Regions from separate parts of the Pseudoalteromonas sp. GW168-MNA-CIBAN-0100 genome, predicted to be linked through region 1. Evidence: predicted binding sites of a transcription regulator. Region 1 holds the regulator's gene; the other holds the start of a gene.
The links. Region 1 encodes LexA, which represses DNA repair genes until DNA is damaged. Its sites were predicted from a motif close to TACTGTATNNNNATACAGTA; they were not measured.
Positions count from the first base shown of each region.

Region 2: a site for LexA is predicted at 1,950-1,969, ahead of AAEY62_RS09975 (exonuclease domain-containing protein). Genes of this name have one in related genera too.

Region 1 is NZ_JBEOOL010000020.1:12,735-17,159, forward strand. Features, by position in the region: gene AAEY62_RS13075 (chaperone modulator CbpM) at 1-147, shown strand, start outside; gene AAEY62_RS13080 (hypothetical protein) at 223-948, opposite strand; gene AAEY62_RS13085 (hypothetical protein) at 1,262-1,642, shown strand; gene AAEY62_RS13090 (PaaI family thioesterase) at 1,643-2,083, opposite strand; gene lexA (transcriptional repressor LexA) at 2,251-2,868, shown strand; gene coxB (cytochrome c oxidase subunit II) at 3,352-4,425, shown strand, end outside.
Region 2 is NZ_JBEOOL010000013.1:70,829-75,253, forward strand. Features, by position in the region: gene AAEY62_RS09955 (tryptophan halogenase family protein) at 1-142, shown strand, start outside; gene AAEY62_RS09960 (SapC family protein) at 181-921, shown strand; gene AAEY62_RS09965 (DUF6445 family protein) at 914-1,633, shown strand; partial or broken gene AAEY62_RS09970 (protein phosphatase) at 1,672-1,851, opposite strand; gene AAEY62_RS09975 (exonuclease domain-containing protein) at 1,981-4,143, shown strand; gene AAEY62_RS09980 (hypothetical protein) at 4,279-4,425, shown strand, end outside.

The DNA of each region.
Region 1 (4,425 bases):
AAAAAAGCGGCCCGTATTCAACATGACTTTTCGTTAGATTGGTCGGCAATAGCTTTAGTTTTACAATTGCTGGATGAGCGTGATGAGTTGATTTTCGAAAACGAAATGTTAAAGCGACATTTGAGTCGATTTAAACACTTGGAATAAAATCTGCCCTTGGGTACTTCCTAGGGCTTATTTACTCTTTGGTGAGAGTGCGCTAGTTCTTAAAAACCAATATGACTACTTTGATTTATTCTTACTTTTAATTCGGATAAATCGTTTTAGTCGTATGTTTTGCATAAGTAGTAATATTCCACTTAGGCAAAAAAGTACGCTAGTTGCTGAAAAGCTAATAAGCAGCGGATTATTAAAATCCTCTCGCTCATCGTAATCCATAATATGTAACATCCAAAAAAAGTCGAAAATTCGCCATAGTGTGCTGCGAACGGTGACAACTCTGCCGTTATTTTCTGACAAATACAGTGTTGTGTTAAATGTGTCGTCAAATTGTACCTGCCAAACATTGGTTTTATATCCAACTTCTCGCATACCTTGCTTTAGCAGTACAGCGCTTGTCACTTGAGCATCAATAAGTAAGTGTGCTTTAGCATTTGCGGTAATTTGTATTTTAGTTGGCGGCTCAAAAGGCCGGCCTGTTATACCGTTAAAGCTTTGCTGTTCATCTTTATTTATTACTGTAATTATAGGTGTGGTTAAAAAGTTCTCAAAAATTATTTGTGTTGGATTAACCACCTGAGATGCAATATCGTTAAGGGAGGCAACATAATCAGCCTGCGTAAATGGGTTATTAAGAGTACGTGTTGCAAGATGCTCCCCATGAACTTTATCAAGAGGAATAGCGCTCATGACTAAACCGCCTAATAGCCAAGCTAAAATTTGTAATGTGAGCAAATAACCGAGCCATTTATGTAACTTGCGAGCATACTTAAATATTTTTTTATTCATGTTTTAGTCTTATTATTTTTAGAGGCTAGTTTATTACATTAATGGGATTAGTTACTGCGACATTTTGTCGCAGTTTAAACTATAGCTTACTGTAATCATTTAAAAATAAAAAAGATTACACTTAAATTGCTAACATGACTTATTTGTTTAATTGAGCTGAGTGTTTGATATCCAGCTAGCTTTAAACGCTAAAAAATACTTAAAAGCTGCGAAATATCCATATAAAGTGGTTAATAGAGCATAGTTGATTTGGTATAACGGTAAAACTGCGTTAAAGTTTGCAATGAAATTATTAGAGGATAAATACGAAACGATGTCGGAAATTCAATTTTTAAATGTAGATCTTGAGCTTGAATCAAAGCAAGATATTAGTTTGCTAGTGGCAGACTTGAAAAAAGTCGCGACGATTTTACATTATGACAAAGACGAATACCGTCAATTAGCGCGTATTGAAGCAACAGGTGTAGTAAACACGCCTGACAAAGCAATAAACCATATATGTGAGCTTATTGAATCGTGTTCGCGTAACGCGCTAAAGCAATGGTTAAGCTGTTCACGTAGAACGTTTGATATTGGTTTTGAATCGGGCACTTCCCCTAAGTGCTTTAATCAAGCCTTAGATGCAGATACATTACTACGTATATCTGCGATTGGTGCGGGTATGGAAATTACAATTTACCCAATCGAAAAGTAACTATCTTCGCTCTACGACTGCTGCGGTCATTTTTGATACGCAGCACAGCTCATTGCGGCTATTTGTAATTTTTATTTCCCACACTGAACTACGTTTGCCAATATGAAACGCTCTTGCCGTTGCTGTTAAAGTGCCGTTGCGAGATGCTTTTAAATGACTTGCGCTAATTTCCTGCCCCACGCAGTAAAATTTTGTAAAATCGACAACAAAGTTAGCTGCATAGCTGGCAACTGTTTCGGCAAGTACAACGTTAGCACCGCCGTGAACCATGCCCATTGGGTTATGATGCTCAGGAATTGCCGGCATAGTGGCTACTAAGTAATTATCACCAATTTCAGTGACTTCTATTCCCATGGTTTTCATTAATGTTCCTTGGCCATCAATGCCTTGTTCTAACTGCTTGCACAGCTCTAAAGTGATGGGCTGGTACCAAATACTCATAATGACTCCTTTGCTTTTTTAATCATTTATAAACCTAGCTTTAGTTATATCCCTAAAATGTACACAAGTGAAATTACTTTGGCTATTTTAAGGCTTAATTTAAATTTGCGATTTTTATTTAACTGTATATACTCACAGTTAAATGTACTGTATGGAAAACCAGTTATATGCGACCATTAACGAACCGCCAAGCTCAAATACTCGAACTAATTAAAGTTTTTATTAAAGACACTGGTATGCCTCCTACACGTGCTGAAATAGCGCAAACATTAGGTTTTAAAAGTGCCAATGCTGCTGAAGAACATTTAAAAGCACTTGCTAAAAAAGGCGCAATTAAAATGAAACCAGGTGCAAGCCGTGGTATTCAGTTAATTGAAGAAGAAGAGCCAGAACAATTAGGTTTACCGCTTATAGGGCGTGTTGCTGCTGGTTCACCTATTTTGGCGCAAGAGCACGTTGAAAGTCACTGCAAAATCGATCCATTAATGTTTAAACCGGCTGCAGATTTTTTACTACGCGTTAACGGTATGAGCATGAAAGATATTGGTATTATGGATGGTGATTTACTTGCTGTACATCGTACTCAAACCGCTGAAAATGGGCAAGTTGTTGTTGCCCGCCTAGACGAAGACGTAACTGTAAAACGTCTTGAGAAAGCGGGTCGTAAAGTATTACTTCATGCTGAAAACGACGATTTTGAATCTATTGAAGTAGATCTTGAGAATGAGTCTTTTAATATTGAAGGCTTAGCCGTTGGCGTTATAAGAAACGCTGATTGGATGTGACTTTAAAAATAGCTTTTAAACAAGCAGTTTTATAAATGCGTACTAATTAGTACGCATTTTCTGTTTTAAATTCGCACTAAAAATAGGGCATAAATAGCTCACTGACAATTTAAGCTGTAAACTTTTTTGCACTTATATTTTCCCCCTCCGAATGCGTTAAACCCCTTTGTTTTGCTCATCTTTTGAACTTCCTGTTACCTAGTTGGTTACTGATTTTTTATTAATTACTCAATATCACCTGATTGTTTTTTATACTAAAACTTGCTTGTTGTTCATTTTTTAGCTAATTATTAATGTGCTGAGCTAATAATAACTCACAGCTTTTTAGTTTTGAGAACACACAATATACACAAACACGTTGTTGGCGCAGCAAAACCAATCAATATTAAATGAGATTGACTAAAAAAATAAAAATAACGAATTGGCGTTTAAGCCGTATGCCTCTTCGCTTTGCATTCGCAATAGCATCAAAGGAGCCGTCACATGGGTAAACTGACCTCTACCTTGTGGCTTATATTATGTGTTTTTTCGCACCCAGTTTTGGCTAACAGCCAATACAATATGCGCAAAGGCGTAACCGATATAAGCAATAATGTATATCAGCTGCACATGACCATATTTATAATATGTTGTGTGATTGGGGTGATAGTGTTCGCAATTATGTTTTGGGCACTTATTCATCACCGCAAATCTAAAGGGGCTGTACCTGCCCAATTTCACGAAAGCACTAAAGTAGAAATACTTTGGACTGCAATCCCGTTTGTTATTTTAATTGCTATGGCAGTACCAGCCACTAAAACCCTAATTGCAATGGAAGATGCCAGCAAAGCTGATCTCACTATTAAAATTACAGGCTCGCAATGGAAATGGCATTATGAATATATGGGTGAAGATGTAGAGTTCTACTCTATTTTATCTACCCCGCAAGATGAAATAGCGAATCTTGCAGATAAAAATCCTAACTACTTACTTGAGGTTGATAAACCTCTCGTACTGCCAATAAATCAAAAAGTACGATTTTTAATGACTTCTGACGATGTTATTCACTCTTGGTGGGTACCTGATTTTGCAGTTAAAAAAGATGCGAATCCCGGTTTTATAAACGAAACATGGACGAACATAAACGAAGAAGGTACTTACCGAGGCCAATGTGCTGAGTTGTGTGGTAAAGATCATGGCTTTATGCCCGTTGTGGTGGTCGCTAAATCTGAGGCTGATTTTAAAACGTGGCTTGCAGATGCAAAGCAAGCTAAACAAAAAGCAGCATTAGCAGATGCCGCATTACTTGATAAAACCCTCCCAAAAGAAGAATTAATGACTTTAGGCGAACAAGTATATATGGCCAATTGTGCTGCATGTCATCAGCCTACTGGCATGGGGTTACCGGGTGTATTTCCTGCACTTAAAGGCAGCCCTATAGTGCTTGGCGATATAAAAGATCACATTGATGTAGTTATCCATGGACGACCCGGTACGGCAATGCAAGCTTTTGCCAAGCAGTTATCTATAAAGCAATTAGCTGCGGTTATTACTTATAAGCGTAATGCGTGGGGTAAT
Region 2 (4,425 bases), on a different contig from region 1:
TGCCTATATGCTTAAAGACACTGCTTTTGCTAAAAGTCAGTTTGATAAAAATAAAAGCATGATAAACCAAGCAGTCACTAACTTACCTAGTAACCGAGAATTGTTAAATAAAATTAAGAATCATGGCTTTAGCACTATTTAGCTTAAAAATTTACACATAAAAACAATAAAGAGACACGCATGGAAAATTTAGTCGCATTAGAGCAAAGTGCTCATCAGCATATAAAAATAGACACACAAAAAGCACAATCACACGCTGAAAACATTAATATGATTCCTGTTGTTATGGCGGAACTTAATCAAATTGCCGTTCAGCAGCCTATAGTTTTTGCAAAAAACTCAGAAACAGGGGAGTTTACACTCAATGCTTTATTAGGCTTTGAGCAACATGAGAACTTGTTTTATCAGAACTCGCAGTGGCAGGGCGTGTATTTACCGCTTCAATTACAGCGTCAGCCATTTTTTGTTGGTGATACTCATGCGCAGCAAACTCAATACCCTGTGTGTATTAATTTAAATAGCCCAGCAGTCGTTAATAATCGAGCGCAAAGCCAGAATAATTTAGAACCAATTTATACCCAAAGCGCAGAAGAAAGTAGCTATTTCAAACAAATAAAGCAGTGTTTAGGGCATTTATTACAAGGCGAAATAGACAATAAAAAGTTAATTGATACCTTGTTACAGTATGAGTTACTGCAGCCATTATCGCTTGAGGTAACGTTTCAGAACAGTCAAAAAATAAAGTTAAACGGCCTATACATTATTAACCAAGAAAGACTCGCACAACTTAATAGTGATCAAATTACGCTTTTACATCAAAGCGCTTTATTACCCGCTATTTATACTGTTATAACCTCACTTGGCCAAATATACCCATTGATAGAGCGTAAAAATGCAGTGCTTAATTTAGCCGATGATTGATTTTAAACTAAACGAAAATACGGCGTTACACATACATACTGTAGGGGAAGAGAAAACCCCAATTATTGTTATTGATGATTTTGTAAATAATGTAGATGCGCTTATTAATTTTGCTGTGTTTTCTCAAAGTGCTAGAGAATCGTTTTGCGCACAAGAAAGTGATTTTTACCCAGGAGTAAGAAAAGCCGCACCGCTTAGTTATATCGAGCGGTTAAAAGCGCTTGCGCCAATTATTAATTCGCACTTTGATATGGCGGATAAAAGCGAGTTTGATGTAATTCTTTCTGCTTTTTCAATTGCATGCACTGAGCCTGATAAGCTCAGGCCAATACAAATGCTCCCTCATTTTGATACACCTAATATGAATCAACTTGCTATGGTGCACTTTTTATGTGATGAAACTCATGGTGGCACTTCATTTTATAAGCATAAATCCTTAGGGTATGAACGTATAACAAAAGAGCGGCTTATGCTTTATAGACAAGCTATTAAGCAACAAGCCATGGCGCAAAAGCTTCATAAAAATCCACAATATATAAATGGAAGTACAACTTTGTTTGAGCAAGTTTACAGAGTAGAGGCAAAGCTAAATCGCGCAGTTATATACCCAAGTAACTTATTGCATTCCGGTAATATAAACGCGTCTAATGGTTATGCCTGCGACCCAGTTAATGGGCGTTTAACTATTAGTAGCTTTGCTGTTTTACGCTAGCTTTTTTATTACCGACTAAAACTCTCAAAGTACTCTTTTTACAGCTCTATAGTGAGTGCTTTAGGGCGAATGCCTTGTACTAGGTTGTATACCTCTTCTTATGTGTAACCTGTCGAGTTTAAAATAAGTGCAGCGACCAACCCTGTGCCGCAGGTGCCACCTTTGCAATGTATGGCAATGGTTTGTTTTTGTTGTATGGCTTGTAATATGTCGCTTTTTACATTTAGTGCTTATTGACTCTACATTATTTTGATATGGCAACTATAAGCATTACCGATTACAAGTTTAAGATTGAATAATAAGCATAAATACTAGATACTGTTTTTATATACAGTTATGGCGATATTATGAAAAAAGAATTACCAGCAAAATACTATTTAGCGCATTTTAGAGAGCTTATTGAGTTTGTAACTAGTAAATGTATGCATTTACTTGAGCCTAAACATAGTGAATTTATTAGTAAAATTAACCAGCTAGATGAACAAAGCCAGTGCATGTTGGCGCGTGTGTACTCGCGAAAGCCTTATTTGGTGCAGGCGCAATCGCTTAATTATGAAGAAATAACATCACCGCATCAGGCTATTTATACGCTTAAAAAAGCCGATATTTTATTTGAGCCAAACGAGCAGCATTATTCGCAGCTTTTAGCGCACTTAACCAAACCTTCTTTGGTTGAGTTGCTAAGTAATTACGACGAGCAAATAAGCTTTAAAAAGAGCGCCGGTAAAGGCGCGCTGGTGGATATTGCGCGTGAGTTTTTTAAAGCATGCCCACAAGAGCTTGCGCCACTTTATAGCCAGTATGTAATTAATAACCGCAGTGATTACTACGAGTATTTTGAGTTTTTATTTGCAGGCAAACTAAGCAGTGGAGATGTGAATCATCAAAATCGTTTTGTAATGCGAGACTTAGGCTTAACCGCTACACGCGAAGGGCACAGTGAGAGCTTGTCACGCTTTGAAACACTTGACGAAGCGCAATCAAACTATTTATTAAACCGTTACCGGTTAGCATTTAAAAATATAACAGATGAGAGCGACTATGTTGCTTTAGCGTCACAGGTTTTAGTGCAAGCTGCACATGGTGCAATAGCCGTTGCATTAAAAAATAAATTATTAGTTAGGCTTTATAGGCAGCTAAAAGCAGTTGATAGCGAACTTGCTTTTAGCTTACTAGAAGGGTGCGCGGATGATAGCGAAGCACAAGAAATTCAAATAAGAGAGCAATACAGGCTTGGCAATAAAGAGTGGGTAAAAGCTCGATTAGAAGCCATTATCGAAAACCCGCTCACTGATGATTTACTGTATTTTGCTGACGATTTTTTAATGCGTAAGTTTAATAAAAAAACACGTTCTCGTTTAAGTGCCATGCTTGCCGATACTCAGTGCGTGCTAGAAATAGATGAACTGTACCGAGGTGAAGTAGAGCAGGGCGTAAACGATTATTATACTCGCCAAGGTATGCAGGTATTTAATACCGAAAACACGCTTTGGCAAAGTTTGTTTGGTTTGGTATTTTGGCATGAGCTATTTGTGGAGTCGCCTTATCCGCCATGCAATGAGTTTGATATTTATCCGCAAGTATTAAGGCTTGGTAATTTTTATGAAGCGCAGCAAATACAGATAAATGAGCGCTTAGCAAAGTGCCAAACGTCGCAAGCATTGCTTAATTTAGTATGCAAAAATGCAGCGCAATACTTTGATCAGCCCAATGGCTTATTTAGATGGCGCAGCAATTTATTAGAGCCACTAGAAGCGCTTATTTTAAACAGCCCACTTGAGGCACTAATTGCGCACTTAGCAGCCATGAGTAAACATTATTTACAGCTAAAAGACGGTTACCCCGATTTAATGGTCATTAATAATGGCCAAGTACACTTTGAAGAGGTAAAAGCCCCAGGCGATAAGCTTAGGCGCAACCAATTAACCACCATAGATAATTTAAAAAATGTGGGCTTTACGGTACATATTGCCGCAGTTAAGTGGTTTGTAGACCCAAACCGTGTTTACAGCGTAGTTGATATAGAAACCACGGGCGGCTTAAAAGGCGGCAACCGAATTACCGAAATTGGCATTGTTAAAGTGCAGCACGGTAAAGTCATTGATACTTGGACAAGCTTAGTTAACCCCGAGCGCCATATACCTGGCTTTATTACGTCATTAACCGGTATTAGCGACAGTATGGTTTACAACGCGCCTGTATTTGTCGATATAGTTAAGCCGCTATTAGATAAACTCGCAGGCAGTATTTTTGTAGCCCATAACGTTAATTTTGACTACGGCTTTATTAAAAAAGAGTGCGAGATGGCAGGGCACTTTTTTAAAATGCCAAAAATGTGCACCGTGGTTGAATCGCGCAAAGCGTTTAAAGGCTTAAAGTCGTATTCGCTTGGTAACCTTAGTGCGCATTTTGATTTAAATTTAACCAGCCATCACCGCGCATTGGCCGACGCAACCGCCACTGCCGAGCTGTTATTGCTGATACAAAATAGTGAAACGCAAACGCCGTAGGGTATTGGCTTACCTTTAAGTATTTGAAATTTAGTTAATAAGTGATTTTATTGTAATTTTTTAATTTATTTTGGAATAAAGTGTTTTTGTAAATCGTCTTCTTTATGTCAATCCGACAAACTAGAGGACAAAACAATGACTAAATTAAATAAAATTGTAAGCGTAATGATGTTAAGCGGTGTGTGTACTTTTACAGGTGCAGTGCACGCCGCTGATATTGAAATATCTCAGTCAACGTCGGCGCAGCAACAAACATCTACATCTATTGCGCTTTCACAAAAC